DNA from 4 places in the Streptomyces sp. NPDC002851 genome. Region 3 is predicted to be linked to each of the others. Evidence: riboswitches for the same ligand, from Rfam matches in the RefSeq annotation. Region 3 holds a riboswitch; each other region holds the start of a gene.
What was found. A riboswitch is a leader RNA that binds a small molecule or an ion and turns the genes downstream of it on or off. The one in region 3 is predicted to bind cobalamin.

Region 1: another riboswitch for cobalamin. It lies ahead of ACWD10_RS11710 (ABC transporter substrate-binding protein); the one in region 3 lies ahead of metE (5-methyltetrahydropteroyltriglutamate--homocysteine S-methyltransferase).
Region 2: another riboswitch for cobalamin. It lies ahead of ACWD10_RS16695 (CbtB domain-containing protein); the one in region 3 lies ahead of metE (5-methyltetrahydropteroyltriglutamate--homocysteine S-methyltransferase).
Region 4: another riboswitch for cobalamin. It lies ahead of ACWD10_RS18120 (ABC transporter substrate-binding protein); the one in region 3 lies ahead of metE (5-methyltetrahydropteroyltriglutamate--homocysteine S-methyltransferase).

The regions. Positions count from the first base shown of each region.
Region 1 covers NZ_JBSFUT010000008.1:186,025-193,010, forward strand. Annotated here, with positions in the region: gene ACWD10_RS11690 (alpha/beta fold hydrolase) at 1-702, shown strand, start outside; gene ACWD10_RS11695 (trypsin-like serine peptidase) at 810-1,685, opposite strand; gene ACWD10_RS11700 (MBL fold metallo-hydrolase) at 1,986-2,624, opposite strand; gene ACWD10_RS11705 (baeRF2 domain-containing protein) at 2,664-3,803, opposite strand; cobalamin riboswitch at 4,054-4,237, shown strand; gene ACWD10_RS11710 (ABC transporter substrate-binding protein) at 4,403-5,434, shown strand; gene ACWD10_RS11715 (FecCD family ABC transporter permease) at 5,530-6,546, shown strand; gene ACWD10_RS11720 (ABC transporter ATP-binding protein) at 6,543-6,986, shown strand, end outside.
Region 2 covers NZ_JBSFUT010000014.1:20,811-27,796, reverse strand. Annotated here, with positions in the region: gene ACWD10_RS16720 (2-aminoethylphosphonate ABC transporter substrate-binding protein) at 1-424, shown strand, start outside; gene ACWD10_RS16715 (HAD-IIA family hydrolase) at 557-1,336, shown strand; gene ACWD10_RS16710 (hypothetical protein) at 1,536-2,162, shown strand; gene ACWD10_RS16705 (class F sortase) at 2,174-2,842, shown strand; gene ACWD10_RS16700 (CbtA family protein) at 2,818-3,597, opposite strand; gene ACWD10_RS16695 (CbtB domain-containing protein) at 3,614-3,829, opposite strand; cobalamin riboswitch at 3,863-4,002, opposite strand; gene ACWD10_RS16690 (glycoside hydrolase family 6 protein) at 4,182-5,231, shown strand; gene ACWD10_RS16685 (galactose oxidase-like domain-containing protein) at 5,352-6,986, opposite strand, start outside.
Region 3 covers NZ_JBSFUT010000009.1:32,928-39,913, reverse strand. Annotated here, with positions in the region: gene ACWD10_RS12185 (sensor histidine kinase) at 1-264, opposite strand, end outside; gene ACWD10_RS12180 (MHYT domain-containing protein) at 436-1,218, opposite strand; gene metE (5-methyltetrahydropteroyltriglutamate--homocysteine S-methyltransferase) at 1,525-3,858, opposite strand; cobalamin riboswitch at 4,010-4,218, opposite strand; gene ACWD10_RS12170 (hypothetical protein) at 4,325-4,936, shown strand; gene ACWD10_RS12165 (PepSY-associated TM helix domain-containing protein) at 5,013-6,497, shown strand; gene glnII (glutamine synthetase) at 6,613-6,986, opposite strand, start outside.
Region 4 covers NZ_JBSFUT010000015.1:133,567-140,552, forward strand. Annotated here, with positions in the region: gene ACWD10_RS18115 (SpoIIE family protein phosphatase) at 1-1,724, shown strand, start outside; cobalamin riboswitch at 1,837-2,025, shown strand; gene ACWD10_RS18120 (ABC transporter substrate-binding protein) at 2,204-3,337, shown strand; gene ACWD10_RS18125 (FecCD family ABC transporter permease) at 3,321-4,418, shown strand; gene ACWD10_RS18130 (ABC transporter ATP-binding protein) at 4,411-5,184, shown strand; gene ACWD10_RS18135 (TIM barrel protein) at 5,279-6,986, shown strand, end outside.

The sequences.
Region 1 (6,986 bases), on a different contig from region 3:
GCGCCGCTGGCCGACCTGCTCGCCGCCGACCACACGGTGCTCACCACCGACCCGCGGGGCATCAACCGCAGCCGTCTCGACGACCCCGGCCAGGACTCCACCCCACAGCTGCGTGCCGATGACCTGTCCCGGCTCATGGCCCACCTCGGCGCGGGCCCAGCCGTCGTCCTGGGATCGAGCGGCGGTGCCGTCAGCGCGCTGGCCCTCGCCGAGGCCCGGCCCGAGCAGGTCCGCATCGTCATCGCCCACGAGCCCCCGCTGGACGAGTTGTTGGAGGACCGTGAGCAGCTGCACGCGGCGACCGACGATCTGATCGCCACCTACCTCGAGGGCGGTGTGATCGAGGCGTGGAAGAAGTTCTTCGCCCTGGCCAATTTCGCTCTGCCCGATCCCGTGGTGGAGCAGATGTTCGGCGGCGAGCGCGACCCGCGGCAGGTCGCGGACGAGCGCCGCTGGTTCGCCCACGAACTGCGCGCCACCACACACTGGCAGCCGGACATCGCCGCCCTCAGCTCAACCGACACCCGCATCGTGGTCGGCATCGGCGACGACTCCGCCGGGCAGCTCTGTGACCGTGCCTCCCGAGCCCTCGCCTCGGCGCTCGGCATCGAGCCCACGATGTTCCCCGGCGGACACACCGGCTTCGCCGAGGACCCCCGCTCGTTCGCCACCCGGCTGCGCGAGGTTCTGCGGGAGGGCTGAACCGGCGGGCGGCGACCCGGAACGCGCCGACCAGCAGGCACTCCAGCAGCACTTGGGGGTCGTCTTCCCTCCTCGCCCAGAGGGTTGCCCCGCGGTCGGCGCGGATCTCACAACTGCCCGGCTCGGGCATGGAGTTCGGCCGCCATCCTGCCCAGGACCTCGCCCTCGATGACCGAGCCCTCCACCGCCGCGTCGCCGAAGCTGTTCACGGACACCAGCTTGCCGCGACCCGACTTCTCGTCGAAGTCGGCCAGCCAGGGGCCACCGCTCGCCCCGGCTTCCATCGGGCAGCGCACGCTCTGTGCGCCTTCCCGTGTGGTCGACGTGGTGCCCGCGCAGTACATCAGCCGCTCGCCGCGCTGCTCCTGGCTGTCGGGATAGCCGAAGACGGTCACCTTGCCGCCGGGCTTGCGGTCGAAGGCCACGGACTGCCCGCCGACCGCGTCGGTCAGTGACGTGCCGCCCTGCGGGTCCACCACGACAGCGGCGACGTCGTTCTCGGCGTCCTGCTCCCAGCTGCGCGGCATCACGACCGACCGCACCGCGAACGCCCCGTACGGGCGCTTGCCCTCGCTGTAGGCCGGTAGGAACACCATGTTGCTGTAGCGGTTCACCGGAGAGGCGGGCAGCTGCACGCAGTGCCCGGCGGTCATCACCGCGGAACGGTTGTGGCTCTCGACCGCGGTGGCGGTGCAGTACGAGTCCTCGCCCTTCTCGTTGGTGAAGAAGAACCGCCCCACGGTCTTCATCGCCGGGCCGCTCCAGGGTTTGACGGACGCGGCGTCGTGCCCCAAGTCGGCACCGGCTGCGACCTCGCGCATCCGGTCCGCCGTCCAGTACGCGAGGGTCGCGCGACGCTCGGCCGCGGTGAACGTCACCGTACTGATCGCCGCCTCATCGCTCGGCGTACCACCAGGCGTGCTCCCCGCGGCGAGTGTCACGACGGAGGCGGCAGCCAGCGCGGAGACAACGATCCGATGCATGCCTCGCACCTCCTGCCCACGCGCGATTCACGGGCCTGGGACACCCCCCACGGGCTTAGGACAACACCCAACGGGCTTGGGACACACCCCACATGCTTGGGACACACCCACTGGCTTGGGACATCCCTCGTACCACGCTAGGCCGGGGCCGGACGATCCGCCCGTTGAGAGTCCGGTGAGAGTCCGGCCTTCCCTGCCCACCATCCGTGCTCCGCTCGGTGTGACTCGTCATGGATGTTTGTGACTCGTCATGGACGTTGAGGAGTCCAGTTGGGCCGGTGCGTGTCAAACTCCCCTCGGCTACTCGGCGTCGGTGGTGGCGAACCCGGTGGCAGCCAGCGTGTACGTCCGGCCCTCGCGCCCCCATGCGCCCCACTCGGGTCGCAATCCGGCGTCCATCGCGCGCAGGCACGGGCGGCCGATGTGCGCGTAGACCAGCCGTCGCACGCCGTGCGCGGCCGCCTCGCGGCCGACCTCCAGGGCGCCGAGGTGGCCACCGACACCGCCCCGGAACCGGATCCGCCGATCCCAGCCGGCCGCCTCCGCGAACATCAGGTCCGCGCCCTGTGCCCATGCCGGGAACTCCCAGAACTCCGGCGCCCACACGGCCACCACACCCCTGGCCGCTATCCGGTAACCGCAGGTGGGATGTGAGGTGTGCACCACCGGACAGGCGCTGATCCGCAGTTCACCGAGGTCCAGATCGGCCATGCGCGGCACGACGCCACGGTCCGCCGCCATCCGGCGCAGCTCCGAACGGAGCTCGGCCCGCTCGTCGGTCACCAGCCAGGCGTCCAGGCGCTGGGGTGGTTCGGCGCCGGGCCCGCCGTCGAAGGCGACCCGGCCACGGCGGTAGCGCAGCAGCAGCCCGGCCGGGGCGAAGCGCGGCGAGTTCATCGCTCCTGTCCCGAGCAGCGTCAGCCGCAGCCGCCACGTCACCGCGCTCACCTTCCGGCCGGGCCTTCCGGTCAGGACTGGTCACATCCGCGCCGTCGCCTCCGTCCACCGCAGAATGGCGCCCAGTCCCCCGGCCGGTGCTTGGGCGGGATCGCTCACCACCAGGACGTCGGCGCCGTTCGCCACGGCGGAGCGGACCAGGGCGTCGTCGGCGCGTGCCGAGGTGGGGCGGACCTCGCCCAGGTACTGGAGTTCGGAGCTGCGCACCGCCACTTGGTCGGGGGCCTTGCCGACCCAGACATTCCGTGCGGCATCCGCGCCGTGCGGGCTGACGAGCAGGGTGTCGATCTGGTGCTCCCGTGCCGCCTCGACCAGAGCCGGTACGCCGGACGCGGCGTACGGCGTCTCACCGCCCGCGGGCTCGGCCCGCGCACGGAAGCGCCCCGTCACCTCCGCGAGATGCGCACGCTCACTGACGGCCCGCACCTGCGCGATATCCCGGTCGAGCGCCGCGGTGTCCGTTCCCGGCGCCCGCCCTCCGTGCGTCGTCTCGTACGTCACGGCGCGAAGGGCCGCGGGGAGTTTCTCGTGCACCGACCGGCGCTCACGCGAATCTCCGGCCAGGAGCAGCGCCGCGGCGCCGCTCTTCTCGAACACCTCACGGGCCGCTTCGGCGATCTCACGGGCGTTGTGCTCCCAGGTTTCCTCCGCCTTGGACTGGACGTGACGCTCGGCCCGGTCGTTCCTGCCCGTTCGAGGGATCGACCAGTCGACACCGGCAACCGTTCCGGCATCCTCGCCGCCTCGGCTGCTGTGCAGTGCGAAGTCCGCGCCGGTCTTGTCCACCGTGACGACCAGGCAGACCGGATCGTCGCCGACCGCTTCCAGCAAGGGCGTCAGCCGGGGCACGAACCCCCATGACGTGGACGGCACCGCGGGTGGCGCGGGAAGGGAGACATCGAGGACCACCTCGCCCTCGGTGGCGAACAACGCACGGCCGGCCTGCGTCGCCGGCTCTCCCGTGCGCTCAACAGCCAGGGCCTTCTCCACGGCACCGCAGGTGGCGTCGTCCGCGCCGAGCTCGGACAGCTTGGCGGCGGTCGCATGCGCCGTGAGGCTCTGCTGCTTGGCCGCGTCCTTGGTGTCATGGGACGTATCGGCATAGACCGATGCCCAGGGCCCCGGCCGGTCAGCGAGCGGTCGAAGGAGCGAGAGGTGCATGGCGCTGCCTCCTCGGAGTTGCCGCCGTGCTCACATTCCCAGGATTACGATCATGACGCCCCCCGCAGACGGCGTGCGTGTGCACTTCCAGACTGCACCCGATCGCTTCCCCTTGCAGCGAGGGCGTGGGTCTCGCCGTCACTGACACCAACCCATCGTGCTCGCCCACTCGCCCACGGCCGCGCACCGCGTGCATGTGGGACCGCCCGGTGACGAGGGCCAGGCCAGTGCCGTGGTAGCTTTCCAGCGCCAGTCGAACCTCTGTGCGTTCTTGTACGCGCACGGGTCAGGGAATCCGGTGGGAGTCCGGAACTGACGCGCAGCGGTGAGGGTGACGGGCGGAGCCACTGCCACTGGGCCGGTGCACCGGTTTGGGAAGGCGCTTCGCGCGGATGACCCCGAGTCCGAAGACCTGCTGGCACCCCGGCTCCGACCAGTGGGCCGGGGTGGACCGTAGACCGGCTCCGCGTATGAGCCCTGGACGCAGAGGAATCCCCGTGCCTTTCGCACGCCAAGCAGGTCAAGCACGTGCAGTTCGTCCAGCACGTCCAGCACGTCCAGCAGGTCTCTCTCGTCAAGTTCGCCGTGCCGTACCCCTGTTGGCGGCCGCCGTGCTGCTTGCCGGATGCGGCGGCACCGGCTCCACAACCGACACCGCGCAAGGCACCGGTCGGGCCGTCACGCTCGACAACTGCGGCACCAAGGTCCGTATCGAGCACACTCCGCGACGTGCCGTCGCCCTCGACCAGGGCTCGGCGGAGATCATGCTCTCGCTGGGTCTCGCCGACCGGATGGTGGGCACGGCCACCTGGACCGACCCGGTCCTGAAGAGCCTGGCGAAGGCGAACGCCAAGGTGCCGCGGCTCGCCGACCGCTACCCGTCCTTCGAGAAGGTCCTGGACACCGAACCGGACTTCGCCGCCGCCTCGTTCACGTACACCTTGGGCAAGGGCGGTGTGGCGCCCCGCGAGCGGTTCGAGCAGCTCGGTGTGCCGACGTACCTCTCCCCCACCGACTGCGCCGGCAAGGACAACGGCGGGGACGGCGACGGAACGCGCACCACGCCGTTCGCCCTGGACACCGTGTACGGAGAGATACGCGATCTGGCGCGGATCTTCGACGTGGAGGAGCGCGGCGAGAAGCTGATCTCGCGGCTCAAGTCGCGTGTGCACAAGGCTACTTCGGGGGGCTCCGTGGATTCGGGGGCGAGCGCCGGAGGCGTCAGTGTCCTGTACTGGTTCGCGAACGCCCAGTCGCCCTACATGGCGGGCTGTTGCGGTGCGCCCGGCGTCATCACCAAGGAGCTCGGGCTGCGCAACGTCTTCGACGACACGCACGAGGAGTGGCCACAGATCAGCTGGGAGACGGTCGCGGACCGCGATCCGGACGTCCTGGTCATCGGCGACCTGACGCGTCGCTCGCAGTCGGCCGAGTCCGCCGCCCAGAAGATCAAGTTCCTGGAGTCCGATCCGGTCACCAGGAACATGACGGCCGTACGCAAGAAGCGGTACGTGCTGCTGAACGGGCAGGACCTGAATCCGACCATCCGGACCGTCGACGGCGTGGAGAAAGTGGCCGCCGCCCTGCGCGAGTTCGGCCTCTCCGAGCGTACGGAGAAGCGAGCGCGGTGAATGTAGCGAGCGCAGTACGTGCGGCGCGTGTGGTGCGTGCAGTGCGTGCAGTGCGTGCAGTGCGTGCAGTGCGTGCGGTGGGCTCGGCGAACCGCGTGAGTGTGGTCCGGAGCGGGCTCTACTGGGCGGTCGGCGTCGCTGTGCTGTGCGTGTCCGTCGCCGTGGCCATCACCATCGGCCCGGCGCACATCCGCGTCGGCGACGCGTGGTCGGCGTTCGGCGCGCGGCTCGGTCTGACCGCCTCGGACCTCTCGCCGATCCGGGACGGCATCGTGTGGAATCTGCGGCTGCCGCGCACGCTGCTCGCCGCGGTGTGCGGGGCGGGCCTCGCGGTGTGCGGCACCGTGCTGCAGGCGCTGCTGCGCAACCCGCTCGCGGATCCGTTCGTCCTCGGCGTGTCCTCCGGGGCGTCGACCGGTGCCGTCCTCGTCGTCGTGCTCGGCGTGGGCGGCGGCGCGCTCTCGGTCTCCGGGGGCGCTTTCATCGGCGCCGTCTGCTCGTTCGCGCTCGTTCTGTTGCTCAGCCACACGCTGGGCGGCACGACGGACCGGGTCGTCCTGTGCGGGGTCGCCGCGATGCAGCTGTTCTCCGCGCTCACCTCCCTCGTCGTACTGACGTCCGCCGACGCGGAGACGACACGCGGCGTGCTGTTCTGGCTCCTCGGTTCGCTCGGCGGGGTCGGCTGGGCGGAGGTGTGGCTCTGTCTCGCGGTGCTCGTGGTGACTTCGGCGGTGTGTCTGGGGTACGGGCGCACCCTCGACGCCTTCGCCTTCGGGCCCGAGGCGGCCGCCGCGCTCGGCGTCCACGTCATCCGCACCCGGCTCGTACTGCTGTGTGTGACCGCCCTGTTGACCGCGGCGCTCGTCAGCGCGGCGGGCGCGATCGGCTTCGTCGGCCTGATCCTGCCGCACGCGGCACGTGCCTTCGTGGGGCCCGGCCACACCCGGCTGCTTCCGGTCACGGCGCTTGCCGGGGCCGTGTTCCTGGTGTGGGTGGACACGCTGGCACGCACGGTCCTGGAGCCTCAGGAAGTACCGGTCGGAGTGATGACGTCCTTGATCGGCGTGCCCGCGTTCGTGCTCGTGCTGTACCGCGGCAGGAGCGTGCGGTGACCGGTGATGCGCGGGGGCTGCGCGCCGAGCGCGTGTCCTGGTCGGCAGACGGGCAGCTCGTCCTCGACGGGGTGAGCCTCACACCCCGGCCCGGCACGGTCACCGGACTCCTCGGACCGAACGGCTCGGGCAAGTCGACCCTCCTTCGCCTGCTCGCCGGGGTGCTCGCCGCGCACGCCGGTACCGTCACGCTCGACGGCACCCCGCTCTCCCAGGTGCCCCGCAAGGTGGCCGCGCGGCGCCTCGCCGTGGTGGAGCAACAGGCCGATACCCAGGCCGCGTTGACGGTCGCCGATGTCGTACGCCTCGGCCGCATCCCGCACCGTCGGGCCTGGGCACCCGCCGCACCCGCCGACGAGGCCGCGGTGCGCTCCGCCCTCGACCGCTGCGGCCTCACCGACCAGGCCCACCGCCAGTGGCACACGCTGTCCGGCGGCGAG
Region 2 (6,986 bases), on a different contig from region 3:
CAAGCTGGCGCCCAAGACCGACAAGGGCGAACTCCTCGTCGCCAACGGCGATCTGCAGATGAACTACGCCCAGTCCAAGTCCATGCCGAACCTCGGGATCTGGTTCCCGAAGACCTCGACGAAGCCGGACGCCAAGCCGACCACCTTCGCGCTCCCGTACGCCGCCGGTCTGGTCAAGAACGCCCCGCACTCCGCCAACGGCAAGAAGCTCCTCGACTTCATGCTGAGCGAGCAGGCCCAGAAGCAGGTCTCCTCGGTCGGCGGCGGCTTCTCCGCCCGCAAGGACATCAAGGCCACCGACGCCAACGCGCTCGAGCTCGGCCGCCTCATGGAGGGCGTCGAGATCTTCCGGCCGGACTGGGCCGAGATCGACAAGAACCTCTCGTCGTACGTCGACGCCTGGAAGACCGCCACGGGCAGCTGACCCGTACGGCCCGTACGCCGTGGCCGGGTCCGCAGGTCGGACGGGGTGGGTCGGTTTCGGGCCCGCCCCGTTAGTCTGATCGTGTCCGGCCATCCCATAGAGGCATTCCGGCCAAGAGCGGAGATCAGTCCCGTGGCAGAGCGCAAGCCGATCGATTCCTGGCTCACCGACATGGACGGCGTCCTCATCCATGAGGGCGTCCCGATCCCCGGAGCCGACGCCTTCCTCAAGCGCCTACGGGAGTCCGGCAAGCCCTTCCTCGTCCTCACCAACAACTCCATCTTCACCGCGCGCGACCTGCACGCCCGGCTGCGGCGCATGGGCCTGGACGTCCCGGTCGAGAACATCTGGACGTCCGCCCTGGCCACCGCCAAGTTCCTGGACGACCAGCGGCCCGGCGGCACGGCGTACGTGATCGGCGAGGCGGGCCTGACCACGGCCCTGCACGACATCGGCTACGTCCTGACCGACCACGACCCGGACTACGTCGTCCTCGGCGAGACCCGTACGTACAGCTTCGAGGCCATGACGAAGGCGGTCCGCCTGATCAACAACGGCGCCCGCTTCATCTGCACCAACCCGGACGAGACCGGGCCGAGCCTGGAGGGCCCCCTTCCGGCGACCGGCGCGGTGGCGGCGCTGATCACGAAGGCGACGGGGAAGGACCCGTACTTCGCGGGCAAGCCGAATCCGCTGATGATGCGAACGGGCCTGAACGCGATCGGGGCGCACTCGGAGTCGAGCGCGATGATCGGGGACCGGATGGACACGGATGTCCTGGCCGGACTGGAAGCCGGGATGACGACGTTCCTGGTCCTGACGGGCCTGACGAAGCCGGACGAGATCGAGAAGTACCCGTTCCGGCCGTCGAAGGTCGTGGACTCCATCGCGGACCTGGTCGACCGGGTGTGAGTTCAAAGGTCAGCCCCTCCGGCGTTTGAGGAGCGGGGGTCCGGGGGCGGAGCCCCCGAAGCGGCCGTCAGCCACGCGGCGTTAGCCGCATATCGATACAGCCGGGAAGGAGCGGGGCGGGGAGATAACTCCGCTGGCCTATACCGGATGGCGGCGGCCCCACGCGCGGCGGACCTTCGAAGGACCAGGAGGTTCCACCATGCGCCGAGCCGGACTCGCTCTCAGCGTCGCCGCCGCCATCCTCGTAGCCCTGTCGCCCGGTACGTCCCTCGCCGGTGACAGGGTTCGGGTCGACCCTGCCAAGGCCGTCCCCGGAGAAGAGGTGGCGGTCACCGCCGCCGGGTGCGAGGGCACCAGCGGAGCCGCCAAGTCCGAGGCCTTCGTGGCCGACGCGACGCTCACCGGACCGGAGGGCGAAGGCTCACCCCTCAGCGGCGAGGCCATGATCCGCTCGACGGTGGAGCTTGGACGGTACGACGTCACGGTGAGCTGCGACGGCAAGGACCGCGGCAAGGGCAAGATCACCATCGTCCGCGACAAGCCCTCACCCTCGCCCTCGCCCACCCGCAAGGCCTCGGCCAAGCCCCCGGCCGCGAAGCCCGAGCCTCCGGCCGCGAAACCGAAGCCCGAGCCCCCGGCCGCGAAACGCACGTCCCCGGCCTCGCCCACCGCCCCGATGCGCGCGGGCGGCGGCGGCACCGCCGAGACCGCGGCGGCCGGGACGGGGGACGGCACGACGTACGCGCTCATCGGCGGGCTGCTCGTGGCCGTTACCGCGCTCGCCCTCGCCGCACGGGTCGGCGTCCGCTCCCGCCGCTCCAGGTAGGACGGCGAGGCATGGCGGCCGGTGCGGAAGGCGGAGCAGGGGCGGGGCGGTTCTGCACCGGCGTGGTCTGGGCCCTCCTGCTCGTCGGGTTCTGGCTGTGGGGCGGGGAGGCGGCCGAGGTGCCCGGCGGCGCCGCGGGCCCCACCACCGGCGACGTCGCCGCCGTCGGCAGACCCGCCCGGCTCGAACTGCCGCCCACGCAGCAGGCGTTGTCCGCCGCGCCGCCCCAGCACCTCGACATCCCGTCGATCCGGGTGAGCGCACCCGTGGTGCGGCGCGGCCTCGACGCCGACGGGGCCGTGGCGCCACCCGGCTACGACAAGCCCGGCGTCGTCGGCTGGTACGAGGGCGGTACCGCACCCGGCGCCGAGGGCACCGCCCTGTTCGTCGGGCACGTCGACACCGACACCAGGCCCGCCGTCTTCTACCACCTGAGCACCCTGCGCCCCGGCGCCAAGGCCAGGGTGACACGGGCCGACGGGACCGTCGCCGAGTTCACGGTCGAGGGCGTACGGGTCTTCGGGCGGAACGAGTTCGACGCCCGGCAGGCGTACGGGGAGCGCCAACCGGGCCGCGCCGAGCTGCGGTTGATCACCTGCGGGGGCACGTTCGACCGGGTCACCCGCAGTTACTCGTCGAATGTCGTCGTCTCCGCCTACCTGACCGGCACGGCGCCCTGAGCGTCCGGCACGCCTCCCTCCCCGGCCGGAACCGCCGCACGGGCCGCCGCCGCGCGCAGCCCCAGCGCGCCGAAGACCGCCGCGAACACCGCCCACAGCAGGACGTGCGAGGCGAGCGAGAGCATGCGGAAGTCCCAGAGCAGGGTGGCCCCTACGGGTACCGGGTCCGGGTTGCCCGGCAGCGCGAACAGGGCCACGAGTACCGCGACCGTGGTGGCCGCCACCGCGAGGTGCCGCACCGGGACGCTGCGCGCCGCGAGCCGGACGTACACCTGCCGGACCAGGAACATGCCGAGCACGCCGATGACGACGGCGGCCAGCCACAGCTCCTGCCGGTTGGTGACCGTGCCCGAGTCGCCGACGCCCGGCGGGTTGGCCGGATAGCGCAGGCCCGGCAGGAGCGACACCGCGAGGAACGCCGCGGCCGAGAAGGCCAGGGCGCGCGACCACGGGGACGCGTCCGGGGTGCGGCGGTGCACCAGGGCGTACGCGATGGCGAAGAGCACGCCGATGGCGAGCCCCGCGACGATCGCCGTCACGACCAGGCCGAAGTGCTGTTGGGAACGGGAGAAGAGCTCTTCGTGATGCTGGGCCGCGGGCGCCGCGTCATGGGCGTGCGAGCGCGCCTCCTCGAGGCGGATCGCACGGTCCATCAGCGGCTCGGCGAGCAGCAGCGAGAACAGGCCCGTTACCAGGCCCGCCGCGCCGCCCGCCGCCAACCCGCGCCCGAGCAGGGGGAGTACGGGGGAGTTCATGCTGGGAGCGCCCCGATCAGTGGCAGGGGGCGCCGAAGAGGTGCCGTCCGTCGTGCGAGAACTCGTGCAGATAGTCGCCGGTCGCGGCGATCGCGGTGCCGTTGTCGATGAAGACCGCGTACAGCGCCACCAGGGCGATGATCGCGGCGGCCGAAGCGAGCAGCCAGTCGCGGGTGCGGGTCGTCGCGGCCGATACCGCGGCGGTGTCGGGGGTCTGCGCGTGCAGGGACATATCGATGAGCCTCCTTCTGGGGTTTCCACGCCCCATGGCAGGAGGACGACGGCTCAAGTTCCTGGCTCCCGTACGCGCCCGTCGAGTTGGCGGGTCATCGCGCGCGGTCACAGTGGCGGGACCGTCCCGGATTCGCACCGGGTTCCTTGTCTGCCGTCGCCTCGCTGTATGGACTTGTCGTCCGGGAGAGTCCCAGCAGGCAGCGACGCCTGTCAACCGCGCGTGGACGGCGCGGGGGCGGCGCGCGGACTGCACGGGGCGGCGCACGCCGTGCCCCGCGCCCAGGGCCCCCTCGTGCGTGCGGGCCCCTGTGCCACGATGGGGAGCCGGACAGTGCACCAAGGGGGAGTGGATGTACGGCAAGCACGACCGCCGTGGGCACGGGCCCGCGGTACGGGCGGGTAAGGCCGCGGCGGCTGCCGTGGGGGCGGCGGCGCTGCTGCTCGCGGGCTGTTCCTCGTCGGGCGACCCGGAGCCGGGCCAGGACCGCACGACCAGCGGTCCCGTGGGACAGCGGCCCAAGGCCACCGACCCGTACTGGGTCAACCCGGACGGCAACGCGGCCCGGCAGGTCGCCGCGTACGAGAAGGACGGCAAGCGCGAGGACGCCGCGCTGATCAAGAAGATCGCGGAGCAGCCGGTCGCGGAGTGGATCGGCACCGAGAACCCCGAGCAGGAGGCGCGCGGCTTCACCCAGGCTGCCGAAAAGGCCGACCGGGACGCGTTGTTGGTGCTCTACAACATCCCGCACCGCGACTGCGGGCAGTTCTCCAAGGGCGGCGCCCCGGACGGCGACAGCTACCGGGGCTTCGTCGACGGCGTCGCCAAGGGCATCGGGGATCGGCACGCCACCGTGATCCTGGAGCCGGACTCGCTCCTTCACCTGGTGCAGCAGTGCACCCCGAAGGAGTTCCACGAGGAGCGGTACGCGCTGCTCACCGAGGCCGTGACGAAGCTGAAGGCGCTGAAGAACACCAAGGTCTATCTGGACGGCGGGAATCCGGGCACCGGCTCGCCCGACGCGTACTACGAGCCGCTGAAGCGCGCGGGCATCGACAAGGCCGACGGCTTCGCGGTGAACGTATCGAACTTCTTCACCACCGAAGAGGCCACCGCCTTCGGCAAGGAGCTCTCACCGAAGGTCGGCAACAAGCCGTTCGTGATCGACACCAGCCGCAACGGCAACGGCCCGTACACCGGCGGCGACGAGGCCGAGCGCTGGTGCAACCCGCCCGGGCGTGCGCTCGGTGAGGAGCCGACCACAAAGACCGGTGACGAGCTCGTCGACGCGTATCTGTGGATCAAGCGGCCCGGCGAGTCGGACGGCGAGTGCAAGGGCGGCCCGAAGGCCGGTGAGTGGTGGCCGGAGTACGCCCTGAAGCTGGCGAAGGCCGGTCGGTAGTCCGTACGTAGGTGAGGGCACCTCCCGGATCGGGGGCGCCCTCACTCGGTTACCGAAAACGTCCTCTACATAAGCTCGCGTACCGAAAACGTCCCCTACATAAGTAAGGGCTGCCAGGGGCTACTTGGGGATCTCCACCCACTGCGCCTTGCTCGGCCGCCCCTTGTCGTCCGTGACGAACAGCATGTACCAGCCGGGCTGCACCAGGTTCTTGTTGCGGGGCACCGTCACGGTCACCGAGTCCCCGGACCGCTTCAGGCCGAGCGCGATGGACCGCTGGTCGATGTCCGTGACGTGGGTGCTGGCGCTGGGCCGGATCAGGCGGGCGTTCTTGATGGACGAGGCGTTCCGGGTCTTGAAGGTGCCCGAGCCGCCGAGCTCGATCGTCTCCGGGCCGTCCTGCAGCGTCGGCCCGGTGCCCTGGTACAGGTAGGGCGGGGTGTAGATCTCGATGCGCTGCTCGAACGTGCCGGGCTTGGTGTTGGCCGCGTCCGCGAACAGCGAGTCGGAGCCGAAGACCACGACCCGGCCGTCCGGCAGGAGCAGCGAACCCGAGTGGTAGTTGCGGCCCACCAACGGGTCGGCGACGCGCCGCAGTTCATTGCTCTTGGCGTCGTACATCCGGGCTTCGAGGATGTTGGAGTCGCTGCGGCCGCGGTAGTCCTCGGAGCCGCCGGTGATGAGGATCTCGTCGTTGGGCAGGATGGACGACTGCGGGTAGCGGGTGCCCTTGTCGAGCGAGGGGCCGTCCTTGAAGGCCGGGGTGTCGTCCTTGAGGTCGATGATCCGGGTCTTGTTGCTGGACTTCTCGGATTCGCCGACGCCTCCGCCGCCGATCACCATGAACTTCTCGTCCTGCGCGGGCGGCACCATCACGGTGCCCGCGGTCTCCATCAGCTTGGCGTCGCTGAGGCCGCCGACCTTGGTGAACTTGTTCGTCCGGAAGTCCCAGATGCCGGGGTCGCGGCCGACGTCGTCGGGGCCGTACCCGGCGTTGGCGCCGGAGTAGAAGAGCTTGCCGTTCGGCAGCCCGAAGACCGCGGGGTACGTCGGGAACTGGCGGTTCTGCTTGACGTACTGCCACTTCTTGGTCTCGGGGTCGTACACCTCGTTCCGGTTGCCCGGGACGATCTGGCCGATGTCGTCGAGGCCGGAGAGGGCGAGGATCTTGCCGTTCGAGAGCGTGGTGAGCGTGGGGTACCAGCGCGCCTCGTTCATCGGGTCGACCTTGATGTACTTCTCGGCGACCGGGTCGAACTCGTAGGCGTCCTTGATGCCTTGGAAGTCCTTCTTGTCCAGCGCGAGCTTCTCGGCGATGCCGTAGGTGTTGCGGGCGTCGGCGCCCTTGAGGCCGTGTACCCGGTAGTTGTCCTGCGCGCCGGTCTCGTACTTCTTACCGCGCTTCTCGGCCTCTACATAGATACGGCCGAGTCCCGGATCGTTGCGGACGAACGCGCCGGTCTGCTTGTCGAAGACCTTTTTCGCCTTCTCGACGAGGACGGGGTCCTTGGAGACGAAGGTCTTGCCGCTCTTCTTGCCGGTGAAGCGGGTGCCCGCGGGCAGCGTGATCGGCTTGTCCGGGTTCTCGTTGTGCACCACCATCAGGCCGCCGGCCTTGGTGACGTCGCCCTTGAGCTTCTCGTACCGCTTGGTTCCGCCCGCCACCAGGAGCTTGCCGTCGGGCAGTTGGGTGTGGCCGGTGCAGAACAGGTCGTTCGGGGTGTGGATCTCCTTGAAGGTGTTCTTCACCGGGTC
Region 3 (6,986 bases):
CTCGGTGGCGCCGGGGGCGGCGCGGTACTTCAGGGCGGCCGCCCGTTCGTCCTGTACGGCGGTGGTGAAGTCCACGACCGGGGTGACGAGGGCCGAGTTGATCTGCTTCAGCTGCTCGGTGTCCGAGACCTGGGACGCGGTGGTGACCGCGGCGTGGCCCCACAGGGCCATCAGCGAGACGACCGGGACGGTGAGCAGGGTGACGACCTTGGCGCGGATCGATTTGGGGCGCAGCCGTTCGGGCAGCGGTAGGCGTGCGGGCATGGCGCAGCTGTCTCCTTGACGGTGCAGGAGTGGGGGCGGCGCGGACGGAGCGCCATGACGGGTTCGGGGACGGTGCCGGAAGGAAGCCGGAATCGGTGCCGGAAGGGACCCTTCAGGCCGAAGGACCGTTAGAGATGGAAGGGGCCAAGTAACCGGAACGGAGCAGACCGTTCAGGTCGCCGGAAGCTCCACCTCGTGCAGCGGCCGGGCCGCCGCCCGGTCCGCGTCACGTTCCCGCGCGGTCGGCGACAGCGCCACGAACGCGCAGGTCAGAAAGAGGAACGAGCCGAGCACCACGGCGAGCGGAAAGATGAAGGCGGGGGCGCTGGCGCCCGGCAGCGGCTCGGTGCTCGCGTGCACGGTGACGCGCACCGCGGCCATGCCGGTGTAGTGCATGCTGCTCACCGCGAGCCCCATCACCAGCGAGGCGACGGCCGCGATCACCGGCCCTTGCACGGCGAGCGTCGCCCAGAGCGCGGCGGTGGCGGCGACCACGGCGATGACGACGGAGGCGGCCACGGTGGCCGGGTCGTACGCGATGTCGCCGTTGAGCCGGACCGCCGCCATGCCGATGTAGTGCATCGCGGCGACGCCGAGCCCGGTACCGAGCCCGCCGAGCAGCACGGCCCGGGGGCGCGAACCGCCGTACCCGGCGGTGAAGATGCCCGCGCCGACGACGGTGATGGCGACGAGCAGGCTCAGCAGGGTGAGCGGAATGTCGTAGCGGATCGCGGTGCCCTCGACGGTGTAGCCGAGCATCGCGATGAAGTGCATGGTCCAGATCCCGGCCCCGATCGCCGCCGATGCGGTGATCAGCCACTTCCGCTTGGATCCCGGCCCGGCGGCCAAGGCCCGTACGGTGCACCGGAGTCCGAGCGCGGCGCCCAGTACGGCCATCGCGTACGACAGGACGGGCGTGATCCATCCCCCCGCCATGTGGTGCATGTGACCCACGGTTCTCCTCTCGCAGTCGCGTTCGGCCCCCGATCGCCGGGGACGCTAACACGGGGTCGCGGGGCGGGTCCGGGGGTGAAATCGGGGTCGGATCCAGGGCCTACCGATCGGTAAAGCCCGAGTTCACGGGGCGGGAGCGGACTACAGATCCTCACCGGCACCTCCACGCTTTCTCCACAGTGCGACTCATGTCACGCCGCGTCACGGGGCGCTTCGGACATCCCGGGCCGGGGGTTACGGCAAGGGTCTTACCGGGGTGGGGTGGCGGGGTGGGGGGTTCCGCCGTGGGGCGGAACCCCCGGGCGACTAGCGCAGCCGCTTCGCCGCCTCGACCATCCGCTCAAGCGCCGGGCGCACCTCGTCCGGTGTCCTGGTCTTCAGGCCGCAGTCCGGGTTGATCCAGAGGCGGTCGGCCGGGACGGTGTGCAGGGCGCGGTCGATGAGGTCGGTGAGGTGGCGTTCCGTGGGGACGGCGGGGGCGTGGATGTCGTAGACGCCGGGGCCCACCTGCCGTGGGTAGCCGGTGAGTTCGGCGGCGATCTCCAGGTGGGAGCGGGCCGCCTCCAGGCTGATCACGTCCGCGTCCAGGGCCTCGATGGCGGGCAGGATCTCGCCGAACTCCGCGTAGCACATGTGCGTATGGATCTGGGTGTCCGCGCGCACCCCGGAGGTGGCCAGGCGGAAGGACTCCGTCGCCCACTCCAGATAGGCCGCGTGTCCGGCGCGGCGCAGCGGCAGGGTCTCGCGCAGGGCCGGTTCGTCGACCTGGATGACGGCGGTACCGGCCGCCTCCAGGTCGGCGACCTCGTCGCGCAGGGCGAGCGCGACCTGCCGCGCGGTCTCGGCGAGCGGCTGGTCGTCGCGTACGAAGGACCAGGCGAGCATCGTCACCGGGCCGGTGAGCATGCCCTTGACCGGGCGGTCGGTGAGCGATTGGGCGTACGTCGTCCAGCGCAGCGTCATCGGCGCGGGCCGCGACACGTCGCCCGCGAGGATCGGCGGGCGGACGTAGCGGGTGCCGTACGACTGGACCCAGCCGTGCCGGGTGGCGAGGTATCCGGTGAGCTGTTCGGCGAAGTACTGGACCATGTCGTTGCGTTCGGGCTCGCCGTGCACGAGGACATCGAGCCCGGCCTTCTCCTGGAAGGCGACGACCTCGCGGATCTCGGCGGCGATGCGTTCTTCGTACGCCGAGTCGGTGAGCCTGCCCGTGCGCAACTCGGCGCGGGCGGAGCGCAGTTCGGGGGTCTGCGGGAAGGAGCCGATGGTCGTGGTGGGCAGCGGCGGCAGGTTCAGGCGGGCGCGCTGGGCGGCGGTTCGTTCCTCGTACGCGGCCGCGCGGCGGGTCTGGTCCGCGGTGACGGCGGCGCAGCGGGCGCGTACCGCCGGGTCGTGGGTGAGCGCGGATCCGGCGCGGGTCGCCAGGTCGGCGCGGCGGGCGGCGAGCGCGGCGGCGACGGTGTCCCGGCCGTGCCGCAACGCGCGGGTGAGCAGGGAGACTTCGCGGGTCTTCTGGCGGGCGAAGGAGAGCCAGCGCAGGATCTGCGGGTCGAGGCCGCGTTCCATGGCGGTGTCGAGCGGCACGTGGAGCAGCGAGCACGACGGGGCGACGTCGACCTGGTCCGCCAGGCCGAGCAGGGTGCCGAGGGTGGCGAGGGCCCGTTCCAGGTCGGCGGCCCAGACGTTGCGTCCGTCGACGACCCCGGCGATCAGGCGCTTGCCGGGGAGCCCGCCGATGGCGGCGAGCGCGTCGAGGTTGCCCGCGGCGGCGCCGGTGAAGTCGAGGGCGAGGCCGTCGATGGGAGCGTCCGCGAGTACGGGCAGGGCGTCCCCGAGTACGTCGAAGTAGGAGGCGACGAGGAGTCGGGGGCGGTCCGTGAGGGCGCCCAGGTCGCGGTAGGCGCGGGCGGTGGCGCTCAGCACGGCGCCCGGCCGGTCCTGGACCAGGGCGGGCTCGTCGAGCTGTACCCAGGCGGCGCCCGCGGCCCGCAGATCCGCGAGGACGGAGGCGTACACCGGGAGCAGCCGGTCGAGCAGCGTGAGCGGGTCGAAGCCGTCGGGAGCGCCCGGCGCGGGCTTGGCGAGCAGCAGGAAGCTGATCGGCCCGAGCAGCACGGGCCGGGCGGCGAAGCCCTCGTCACGGGCCTCGGTGTACTCGGTGAGCTGCTTGCGGGAGTCGGCGGTGAAGACGGTGCCGGGCCCCAACTCCGGTACGAGGTAGTGGTAGTTGGTGTCGAACCACTTGGTCATCTCCAGGGGCGCGGCGGTGGCGGTGCCGCGCGCCATGGCGAAGTAGAGCGCGAGGTCGTGGGCCGCTGAGCCGCCCGTCCACTGCTCGCCCGCGGGTACGGCGGCGCGGTGCCGGGGCGGGATCGCGCCGACCATCTGGGCGGTGTCGAGGACGTGGTCGTAGAGCGAGAAGTCGCCGGTGGGGATCTCCTCGATCCCGGCGTCACGGAGTTCGCGGCGCCGGGCGGCGCGCAACTCGGCGGCGGCGCGGTGCAGTTGGGCGGCGTCGGTGCGCCCGGCCCAGTAGCGCTCGATCGCCTTCTTCAGCTCGCGGTGGGGGCCTTGGCGGGGGTAGCCGTGCAGGGTTGCGGCGGTACGGCAGAGGGTGGTGTCGGGGTGATCGGCGGTCACGGAACTCTCCTTCGCGAGTTCTCGGCGGGCCGCGCGGCCGAGCACGTACGACGAAGGAGGGGCGGCGCACGCACTGGTGCCGTCGCCCTGCCGCCGCCGACCCGCCCACGAGGTCCCGGTGCGACCGCGGCCCGTGCGGGTCCGCGGGCAGTGGCAGGTCTTCGGACTCGCGGGCGTGCTCCTCGGCCCGGGCTCTTTCACCCGTACCAGGGGCTCCTACTGGCCGTCGCTTCCCGGACGTGGATGTCGTACGTCCAGTGCGTGTGACGGCGGTCGTTCCCGCTCACCGCTGCGGGGCAGTCCCGGATTCCCACCGGGTTCCCTCTTACGACGCCACCGCCTGGCGGGCGGGGCGAACCAGCTGCGTGGGCCAGCCTAGACGTTCGGTGCTACGGGCGGGGGCGGAGGTGTGATTTCCGCTTCCCGGGGGCAGCGGGCGCCGGGGGCCATGGCAGCATGTGCGGCCATGACGCACGCCCGTTCCACTCTGCGCGCCTTCCGGGCCGCGCTGTTCGCCGCGGTGTGCGTCACTCTGGGCACCGCGGGGCATTCGTACACGTCTGGACATCAGGTCCCTCTTGGTGGCCTATTGAGCGCTTTGGGCGTTACGGGTGTTCTGGCCTGGGTGGGGGCCCGGCGGCGTCGCGGTCCGGTGGCCATCGGGGCCGGGCTGCTCGCGGTGCAGGGGGCACTGCATTTGGCCTTCGCCGGGGCACAGGAGCATGCCGCCGCCATGGGGCACGGCCAGGACCACGCCGCCATGGCGCACACCCAGGGGCACGGCTCGGCCGGGATGCTCGCCGCGCACCTCCTGTCCGCGCTCCTGTGCGCCCTGTGGCTGGCCCGTGGCGAGGCGGCACTCTTCCAGCTCCTGCGCACGCTCGAAGCGCTGACCTTCACTCCGTTGCGGCTGCTCGGCGCGGCGGTACGGCTTCCGGAGCCGCCCGGCCCCGGACGGCGGCCGTGGTCCTGGTACGGCCCGGCCCGGCCGCGTACCGCCGTACTCGCGCACGTGGTGTCCCGGCGCGGGCCGCCGGTGACGGCGCGTCTCCCGCGTTACGCACCCGCCGCCGCCTGACCTCGGCTTCCTTCGCGCTCCGGCGCCGCGGTGGGTGCGCTGTCACCTGCCCACGCACCGAACTCCGAAGGACGTCATGGCCATTGACAACCGGCACGAGCCGGACATCGCCGAAGAAAATCCACCAGATACACCAGATACGAAGGGGCAGGGCGACGGCGGCGAGCGCCGTCCGGGCGCCTGGGCCGCGCTCCGCCCGCTGCTCCTCCGCCTCCACTTCTACGCCGGGGTGCTCATCGCCCCGTTCCTGCTCGTCGCCGCCGTGAGCGGGATGCTGTACGCGCTCTCGTTCCAGGCCGAGAAGGTCGTCCACCGGCACGAGCTGCGGGTCCCCGTCGGGGATGAGACCGTGCCGCTGAGCGAGCAGGTCGCCGCCGCCCGCAAGGCACACCCCGAGGGCACCGTCACGGCCGTGTGGCCGCCGGCCGAGGAGGGCGCCACGACGCGGGTGCTCTTCGCCTCGCCGGACGTGCCCGAGGACCGCGAGCTCGCGGTGTTCGTGAACCCGTACACCGCCGAGATCCGCGGCGAGCTGGCCAGCTACGGCAGCTCCGGCGCGCTGCCGCTGCGCACCTGGATCGACGAGCTGCACCGCGATCTGCACCTGGGCGAGCTGGGCCGCAACTACAGCGAACTCGCCGCCAGCTGGCTGTGGGTGGTCGCGCTCGGCGGCGTCGCCCTGTGGTTCGGACGCCGCCGCGCCCGGCGGCGCGACCTCGTCGTACCCGGCAAGGGCGCGGAGAAGGGGCGGGCCCGCACCCTGTCCTGGCACGGCGCGGTCGGCCTGTGGGCGGCGATCGGGCTTGTGGCGCTCTCGGCGACCGGCCTGACCTGGTCGAAGTACGCGGGCGCCAATATCGACACGTTCAAGGCACAGCTCGGCGGGGCCACGCCCGTCGTCGACGCCACGCTCGCGAGCGGCGCGGGTGCGGGCGGCGGCCATGAAGGGCACGAGGGCCACGCCGGGCACGGCGGGGGTACCGGCGGTACCGGCGGCTCCGGGCGCGGTGCGGACATCGGCGTCGACCGGGCCCTGGAGATCGCCCGTGGCAAGGGCGTCGACGGGAAGGTGTCGGTGATCCTGCCGGTCGACGGGCAGGGCTACGTCGTCAAGGAGACCGACGCCCAATTCCCCGTCCACCTCGACTCGGTGGCCGTCGACCCGGCCGACGGGAAGGTGCTCGACGAGGTGAGGTTCGCGGACTACCCGCTGCTCGCCAAGCTCACCCGGGTCGGCATCGACGCGCACATGGGCGTCTTCCTCGGCCTGCCCAACCAGCTCGCGCTCGCCGCGCTGATGCTCGCCACGGTGCTCCTGATCGTCTGGGGCTACCGGATGTGGTGGCTGCGCCGCCCGACCAGGGAGCGGAAGGCGAGCTTCGGGCGGCCGATACCGCGGGGTGCCTGGCGGCGGGTGCCGCTGCCGGTCCTGGTGCCGCTGCTCGCGGTCACGGCGGTGGTCGCCTGGTTCGTGCCGCTCCTTGGTGTGAGCCTGGTGGCGTTCCTGGTGCTCGATGCGCTGATGGCGGTACGCGGCCGCGCCCGTTCCGTACGTACGTAGAAGCGCCGGGTACGTAGCAGCGCCGGAAGCGAAACACGTACGTACAGAAGGGGCGCCCGTTACGAGACGGGCGCCCCTTCAGTAGTTACTCGGACCTCGGTTACTCAGACCTCGCTCAGGCCTGACCGGCCTTCTCCAGAGCCGTGCAGCAGGTGTCCACGATGAGCCGCGTCACCACGTACGGGTCGACGTTCGCGTTCGGGCGGCGGTCCTCGATGTAGCCCTTGCCGTCCTTCTCGACCTGCCACGGGATACGGACCGAGGCGCCACGGTTGGAGACGCCGTAGGAGTACTCGTTCCACGGGGCGGTCTCGTGCAGACCGGTGAGGCGGTCGTCGATACCGGCGCCGTAGTTCTTGACGTGGTCCATCGGCTTGGAGTCCTCACCGAGGGACTCGCAGGCGGTGATGATCGCGTCGTAGCCCTCGCGCATCGCCTTCGTGGAGAAGTTGGTGTGCGCGCCCGCGCCGTTCCAGTCGCCCTTGACCG
Region 4 (6,986 bases), on a different contig from region 3:
TCGCCTCCGACCGGGCCACGGTGCAGCGGATCGAACGCGATCTGGCCCTGACCATGCGCCTGGTCGAGCAGTCCCCCATCGGCCTCGCGATCCTGGACACCAACCTGCGGTACGTCCTGGTCAATCCGGCCCTCGAGCGGATCAACGGCGTACCCGCCGGGGAGCACCTGGGCCGGACCGTCCAAGACGTACTGCCGTTCCTGGACGTCACCGCCATCGCGGCCACCATGCGCGACGTCCTGCACACCGGCGCCCCGGTGCGGGACAGCTTCACGGTCGGGCGCACCCCGGCCGACCCCAATACCGAGCACGCCTGGTCGGTGTCGTTCTACCGGCTCGAGGACCCGTCCCGGGGCGTCCTCGGCCTCGCCGTGTCCGTCGTGGACGTCACCGAGCAGCACCGCGCGGCCACCGCGGCGGACCGGGCCCGACGCCGCCTCGCGATGATCGCCGACGCCACGGAGCGCATCGGCACCACCCTCGACCTGGACCTCACCGCCCGCGAACTGGCCGACAGCCTCGTCCCCGAGCTCGCCGACATCGCCGCCGTCGACCTCCTCGAAGCCGTGCTGCAGGACGGCCCGCCGAGCCCGTCCGCCACCGCCACCCGGTACCCCCGGTTCCGCGCGCTCGCGCTCAAGACGGCCTACCCGACCCCGGCCGTCCAGGCCCCCGACCCGGTCGGCCGGTCGATTCAGTACGACGACTCGCGCCTGGTCGCCAAGTGCATCCGCACCGGCCGCCCGGTCCTCGTCGCGCAGGTCGGGCCGAACGACATGAAGCGGATCGCGCGCGACGAGAACGCCGCGAAACTCCTGGCCGAGGCCGGGGTGCACTCGTTTCTCGCGGTGCCGCTGCGCGCCCGGGGCACGGTGCTCGGCGCGCTCACCCTGGCCCGCGCCCGCAACCCGCGCGGCTTCGACCACGACGACCTGCTGCTCGCCGGTGAACTGGCCTCCCGAGCGGCCATCTCCATCGACAACGCCCGCGGCTACCAGGAGCAGTCCCAGGCCGCGCTCGCCCTCCAGCGCCACCTGCTGCCCGTGCGCCCGCCGCGCCCGCCCGGCCTCGAGGTCGCCTACCGCTACCGGCCCGCCTCCACGGCCATCGAGGTCGGCGGCGACTGGTTCGACGTCATCCCGCTGCCCGGCCACAAGACCGCCCTCGTCGTGGGCGACGTCATGGGCAGCGGCCTGCACGCCGCGGCAACGATGGGCCAGTTGCGCACCGCGACCCGCACCCTGGCCGGGCTCGGCCTGGAGCCCACCGACGTCCTGACCCACCTGGACCGGATCACCGCCGACCTCGGCGAGACCATCGCCACCTGCGTCTACGCCGAGTACGACCCACACAGCCGCCGCTGCCGTCTCGCCACGGCGGGCCATCTGCCCCCCGTCCGCACCCACACCGGACCCGGCGGCGGCACGCCGAGCCTCCTCGACCTGCCCACCGGAGCACCCCTGGGCGTCGGCGGCGTCCCCTTCGAGGCCCGCGAGATCACCCTCGCCGCCGGCGACGAACTCGTCCTCTACACCGACGGTCTCGTAGAGTCCCGCGGCCAGGACATCGACACCCGCCTCCAGGCCCTGCCCCGCCTCCTCGACCGCCCCCGCGGCTCCCTGGAGGAAACCTGCGACCTCCTCCTCAACACCTTGCGCGACCACCAGGATCCGGACGATGTGGCCCTGCTGATCGCTCGTACGCATCCGTACAAGACGTATTGAGCACGACAAGACGTATTGAGCACGGCCGTACTTGGCGGTGCGGTCCAGGTCCACGTGCCTCGCTCACACCCCTCCGTGCGCCGGTGCACCGGCAGGCTCGTCTTCCCCGGGTAGGAACGGGTTGGCTACTGTGTGCCCGTCGAACCACGCGACGGGAGCCAGGAAGCCGGTGAGAATCCGGCACGGTCCCGCCACTGTGACCGGGGAGCGGACCCCGCATACGACCACGGCCGCGCGGCTGGAAGGTCGGGGCGAGCAGCGATCCGGGAGTCAGGACACTGACCTGTCGCGGACACCATCCACGGGGCGTGGACTCCAGGAGGCGTGCATGAGGTCTGCGGTGGCGACAGGCGCCGCGGCAGACCCGTTCGGGCGGCTAGGCGTGTGTGGCTGACGGCCCAGTGGGCCATGGCCGGTGCGTCGCGGTCCCGGCTGCCGGTCCCCTGGCGGATCGTGCTCCGGACCCGAGAGGACCCCGGATGCCTGAACGCACTGTGCCGAGCCCGGACGTCTCCCGCCGCAGACTGCTCGGTGGCGCGCTGACCGCGGTCGCCCTGCCCCTGCTCGGCACCGCCTGCGGGCGAGCCGGGACGGCGAGCCGCGGTGACGGTCTCACCGTCACCGATCTGACCGGCAAGAGCGTCGAACTGCCGCACCCGGCCCGTCGGGTGGTGACCATCCCGCTGCCGGCCGCGTCCATGGTGGTCGCCGTCAACGGCGGACCCGAGGTGCTGGTGGGGATGAACGCCGCCTCGCGCACCGCCGTCGCGGGCAGTTTCCTCGGCTCGGCCTACCCCGAGCTGCTCAAGGTCCCCACCGACGTGGCCGGTGCCGAGTTCGCGCCCAACGTGGAGAGCGTCCTGAACCTGAGCCCTGATGTCGTCATCCAGTGGGGCGACCGCGGCCCGGGCATCGTCGAACCGCTCCGCCAGGCCGGTCTGACCGTCGCCCGGCTCACCTACGGCACCCAGAAGGACCTGGAAGGCGCCATCGCGCTGTACGGCGCCCTGCTCGGCAAGCGGAAGCGGGCGGAGCGGATGGTCGCCGGGATGCGCGAGCGGATGAGGAAGCTGCGCTCCGAGCTTCGCACGCCCGGTGCCGGGGCCAGGTCCGCGCCGTCGGTGCTCTATCTGCGCGGGGCCACCGAGAGTCTGCAGGTCGGGGGCGGCGCCTCGTACAACCATTACGTCACCGAACTCGTCGGCGCCCGCAATCCCGCGGCCGGGATCGACAGCGAGCAGGCCGCCATCGACACCGAGCAGCTGCTGAAATGGGACCCCGACATCGTCCTCCTCGGCAACTTCGGTCCGGCGGCCCCGAAGGACCTCTACGGTGACCCGGCGTTGGCGAGTCTGCGCGCCGTGCGCGAGCGCCGCATCTACAAGGTGCCGCTGGGCGGTTACCGCTGGGACCCGCCCAGCCAGGAGTCGCCGCTCATGTGGCAGTGGCTCGCAGGGCTTGTGCACGGCACCGGCGCGCCGGGCCTGCGGGCCGAGGTGGTCCGCCAGTACGCGTTCCTCTACGGCGCCGAACCCACCGACGCCCAGCTGGACGGCATTCTGCGGACCAAGGCCAACTCCGGGTCCCGGGACTACGATGACTTCGGCCGCTGAGCGGGTCGGGCGCAGCGGCCCGGCGCGACCCGGCGGGCCGGGAACCACGCCGGTACGGGTCGGCTCGGCCCGTCGCCGCACCGCCCTCCTCGCCCTCCCGGCCGCTGTCGTGCTCGTGGCCGTCGCCGCCCTCGCCCTCGGCCGCTACACGGTCGGCTTCGACCAGGTCGTACGGATCCTCCTCGGCCAACTGCTGCCGCTGGAGCCGACGTGGACGCCGACCGAGGAAGCCACCGTGCTGCGCGTCCGGCTCCCCCGGGTGCTGCTTGCCATGCTGGTCGGCGCGGGCCTCGCCCTGTGCGGGGCGACGTTGCAGGCCGTCTTCGGCAATCCGATCGTCAGCCCGCAGATTCTCGGCGTCTCCTCCGGCGCGTCCTTCGGCGGGGCCCTCGCCCTCGTCCTCGGCCTTGGCTCGGCCGCGCTGGTGCTCGGCTCGTTCGGGTTCGGGCTGCTCGCGCTCGTCGCGGTCTTCGCGACCAGCCGGGTGCGCGGCCCGGCGCCACCCCTGACGATCGTGCTGTCCGGGATCGTCGTCGGGGCGTTCTTCGCGGCGCTGGTCTCGCTCCTTACGTATCTCGCCGACCCCTACGGCGAGTTGCAGTCCCTGGTCTTCTGGTTGCTCGGCAGCCTCGCCACCGCCACGTACGGCAAGGCCGCCGTGGCCGCGGTGCCGGTGCTCCTCGGCGGTGCGGTGATCTGCTCCCAGCGCTGGCGGATCAACGTGCTGTCCCTTGGCGATGAGGACGCCACGGCCCTGGGCCTTCGACCCGGGCGGCTGCGCTGGCTCCTGCTGACCACGGTGGCCGCGATCGTGGCCGGGGCGGTCGCGGTGAGCGGGGTCATCGGCTGGGTGGGGCTTGTGGTGCCGCATCTGGCCCGGCTGTGGGTCGGGCCCGACCACCGGGTGCTTATCCCGGTCAGCGCCGGTGTGGGGGCGGTGTACCTCACCGCGATCGACACCGTCACCCGCAACCTGAGCGTCGCCGAGATCCCGCTGGGTGTGCTGACCGCGCTCGTCGGAGCCCCGGTGTTCCTGGTGCTGCTGCACCGCAGCCGCCGAAAGATGTGGTCCGATGCTTGAGCTCGACCGGCTCGGCTTCGCACACCACGGCGACCGCTGGCTCTTCCGCAGCGTCTCGCACCGGCTCGCACCCGGGGAGATCCTCACCGTCCTCGGCCCGAACGGCCGCGGCAAGACCACCCTGCTGCGCTGCCTCGTCGGTCTGACCGAGCCCACCGAGGGGCGAATACGCGCCCAAGGAGCGATCGGCTTCGTCCCGCAGAGCCACCGCACCACCTTCGCCTACACGGTCCTCGACATGGTGCTGATGGGCCGCGTACGGCACCTGCGGCCGCTGACCACGCCCGGCCCCCGGGACTACGAGCACGCTCTCGCCGCCCTGGACAGGGTCGGCCTTACCGCACTCGCCGACCGTGACTATCCGACCCTCAGCGGCGGGGAACGCCAACTCGTCCTGATCGCCCGGGCGATCGCCGCGGAAGGCCCCGTGCTCGTCCTCGACGAACCGGCCTCCGCACTGGACCTGCGCAACCAGGGCCGGGTGCTGCACCTGCTGCGCTCACTCGCCGACGAGGGCCGCACCATCGTGCTCACCACCCACCATCCCGACCACGCCCTGGAGATCGCCGACACCGCGCTGCTGCTGTACGGCGGCGCCGACGTCCGGGTCGGCCCGGCCGACGCGCTGCTGACCGACACCGCCGTCTCGGCCCTGTACGGCGTGCGCGCCCACACCCTCACCCTCGACGCGGCCGGGGAGACCGACCTACCCCGCCGCACCATCGTGACCCGCTATGACCGTTACGACCAGGAGTGGTCCCCGTAGTCGCCCGACGCCCCTGACTTCGCAACTGACTTCACGACTGACTTCGCGCCCCGAGAGACACCCCGTCCGTCGCCCTCCGACAGAGGTACCGCCCATGACGCCCATGACGCCCATGCCCCACCTCGCCTGCACCGTCCGCCCGTGGGCACAGTTCCCGCTGGAACGTGCCCTGAGCGGCATCCGTACGGCCGGGTACGACGCCGTCGCCCTCCCGGTGCACGGGGTCACCGAGGTGATCACCCCCGACACCGCGGCCCCCCGCGCCGAGGAGATCGCCGCCGTCATCCGTGACCACGGCCTCGATCTCGTGATCCTCAGCCACGCCGCCGACCTGGACCGCGACGACGATGCGGCGCTGGCCGCCCTGCGCCGCCAGCTCGACCACTGCGCCCGGCTCGGGGTGGCGACGCTCGTCGACATGGGGTGTCCCGAGCCCGCACAGGGCGACCGCTATCTCCGGCTCATCGAGACCGCGGCCCCGTACGCCGCCGCCCACGGCGTGACCATCGCCGTCAAGCCGCACGGCGGGCTGACCCGTACCGCGGCGGACACCCTGTCCGTCGTCGAGCGCGTGGGCCACGAGGCGTTCCGGGCCTGCTGGGACCCGGGCAACCTGGTGCACTACGGCGGCGAGCCGCCCGCCCGGGGCCTTGCCGAACTCGCCCCGTACATCGCGGCGGTGGGGGTACGGGACCATCCGGACCGCGGCCGACACCGGGCCGACACCACAGGAGCCATGCCACCGGCCATCACCCCCGGCGACGGCATCGTCGACTTCACCGGGCTCTTCCGCACCCTGCGCGCCCACGGCTTCACCGGCCCCAGCGCCGTGGAAAGCGTCACCCGGCTCGGCACCGTCGAAGAACTGGACTCCGAGGCGGACCGGGCCCGCCGCAATCTCCTGGACGCCCGGGCCGGTCACACCCCCGACCGCCCACGACCGCAACCCGCGATCCCGGCCCGGCAGTCCTGCTCCCTGGTCGCCCGCGCCGCGGCCGAAGACCCCATCGGCACCGCCCGCCCCTTCGACCGCTACCTCATGCTCGAACTCCCGCTGCCCTGGCCGCCGGGGATGGGCACCCCGGTATGGGAAACCGACCGGGTCCCCGCTCCCCTGCGCGCCGCCCTCCGCACGGCCACCCGCCGCACCGAGGAACGCGGCCTGACCATGAAGACCTTCGCCGCGGCCCCGGACCCGGAGTACTCCGCCCCCGACCTGATGCGCGTCATCCGCTTCGACCGCACCCCCGGCCCCGCCGCCCCGCTCACCCGCGTCGAACACCACATCCCCGCCGACCAGGCCCCGGCCCTGATCCACGCCCTGTTCCCCGAGAACCCCGCCGAAGAACCCACCACACTGGCCCCCTTCACCGCCTACCGCGAAACCACCCCCCACCGCGATCTCGCCGTCTGCACCCACGCCTCGGTCGACGCCTGCTGCGGCACCCGCGGCTACCCCTTCTACCAACGGCTCCGCCAGGCCCACGGCAGCACGGGGACGGTACGGGTGTGGCGCATCAGCAGCTTCGGCGGCCACCGCTTCGCCCCCACGCTGGTCGACCTCCCCGAAGCCCGCTACTGGGGCAACCTCACCCCCGACCGCATGGCCCAACTCGTCGACCGCACCGGCCACCCCGCCGACCTGATGGACCTCTACCGCGGCTGGGCCTGCCTGCCCCACCCCGGCGAACAGGTCCTCGAACGCGAACTCTTCCGCACCTACGGCTGGGACTGGCCCCTCCACCACCTCACCCTGCAGCCCACCACCGACACCCGCTACGCCCTGACCGCCCACGATCCCC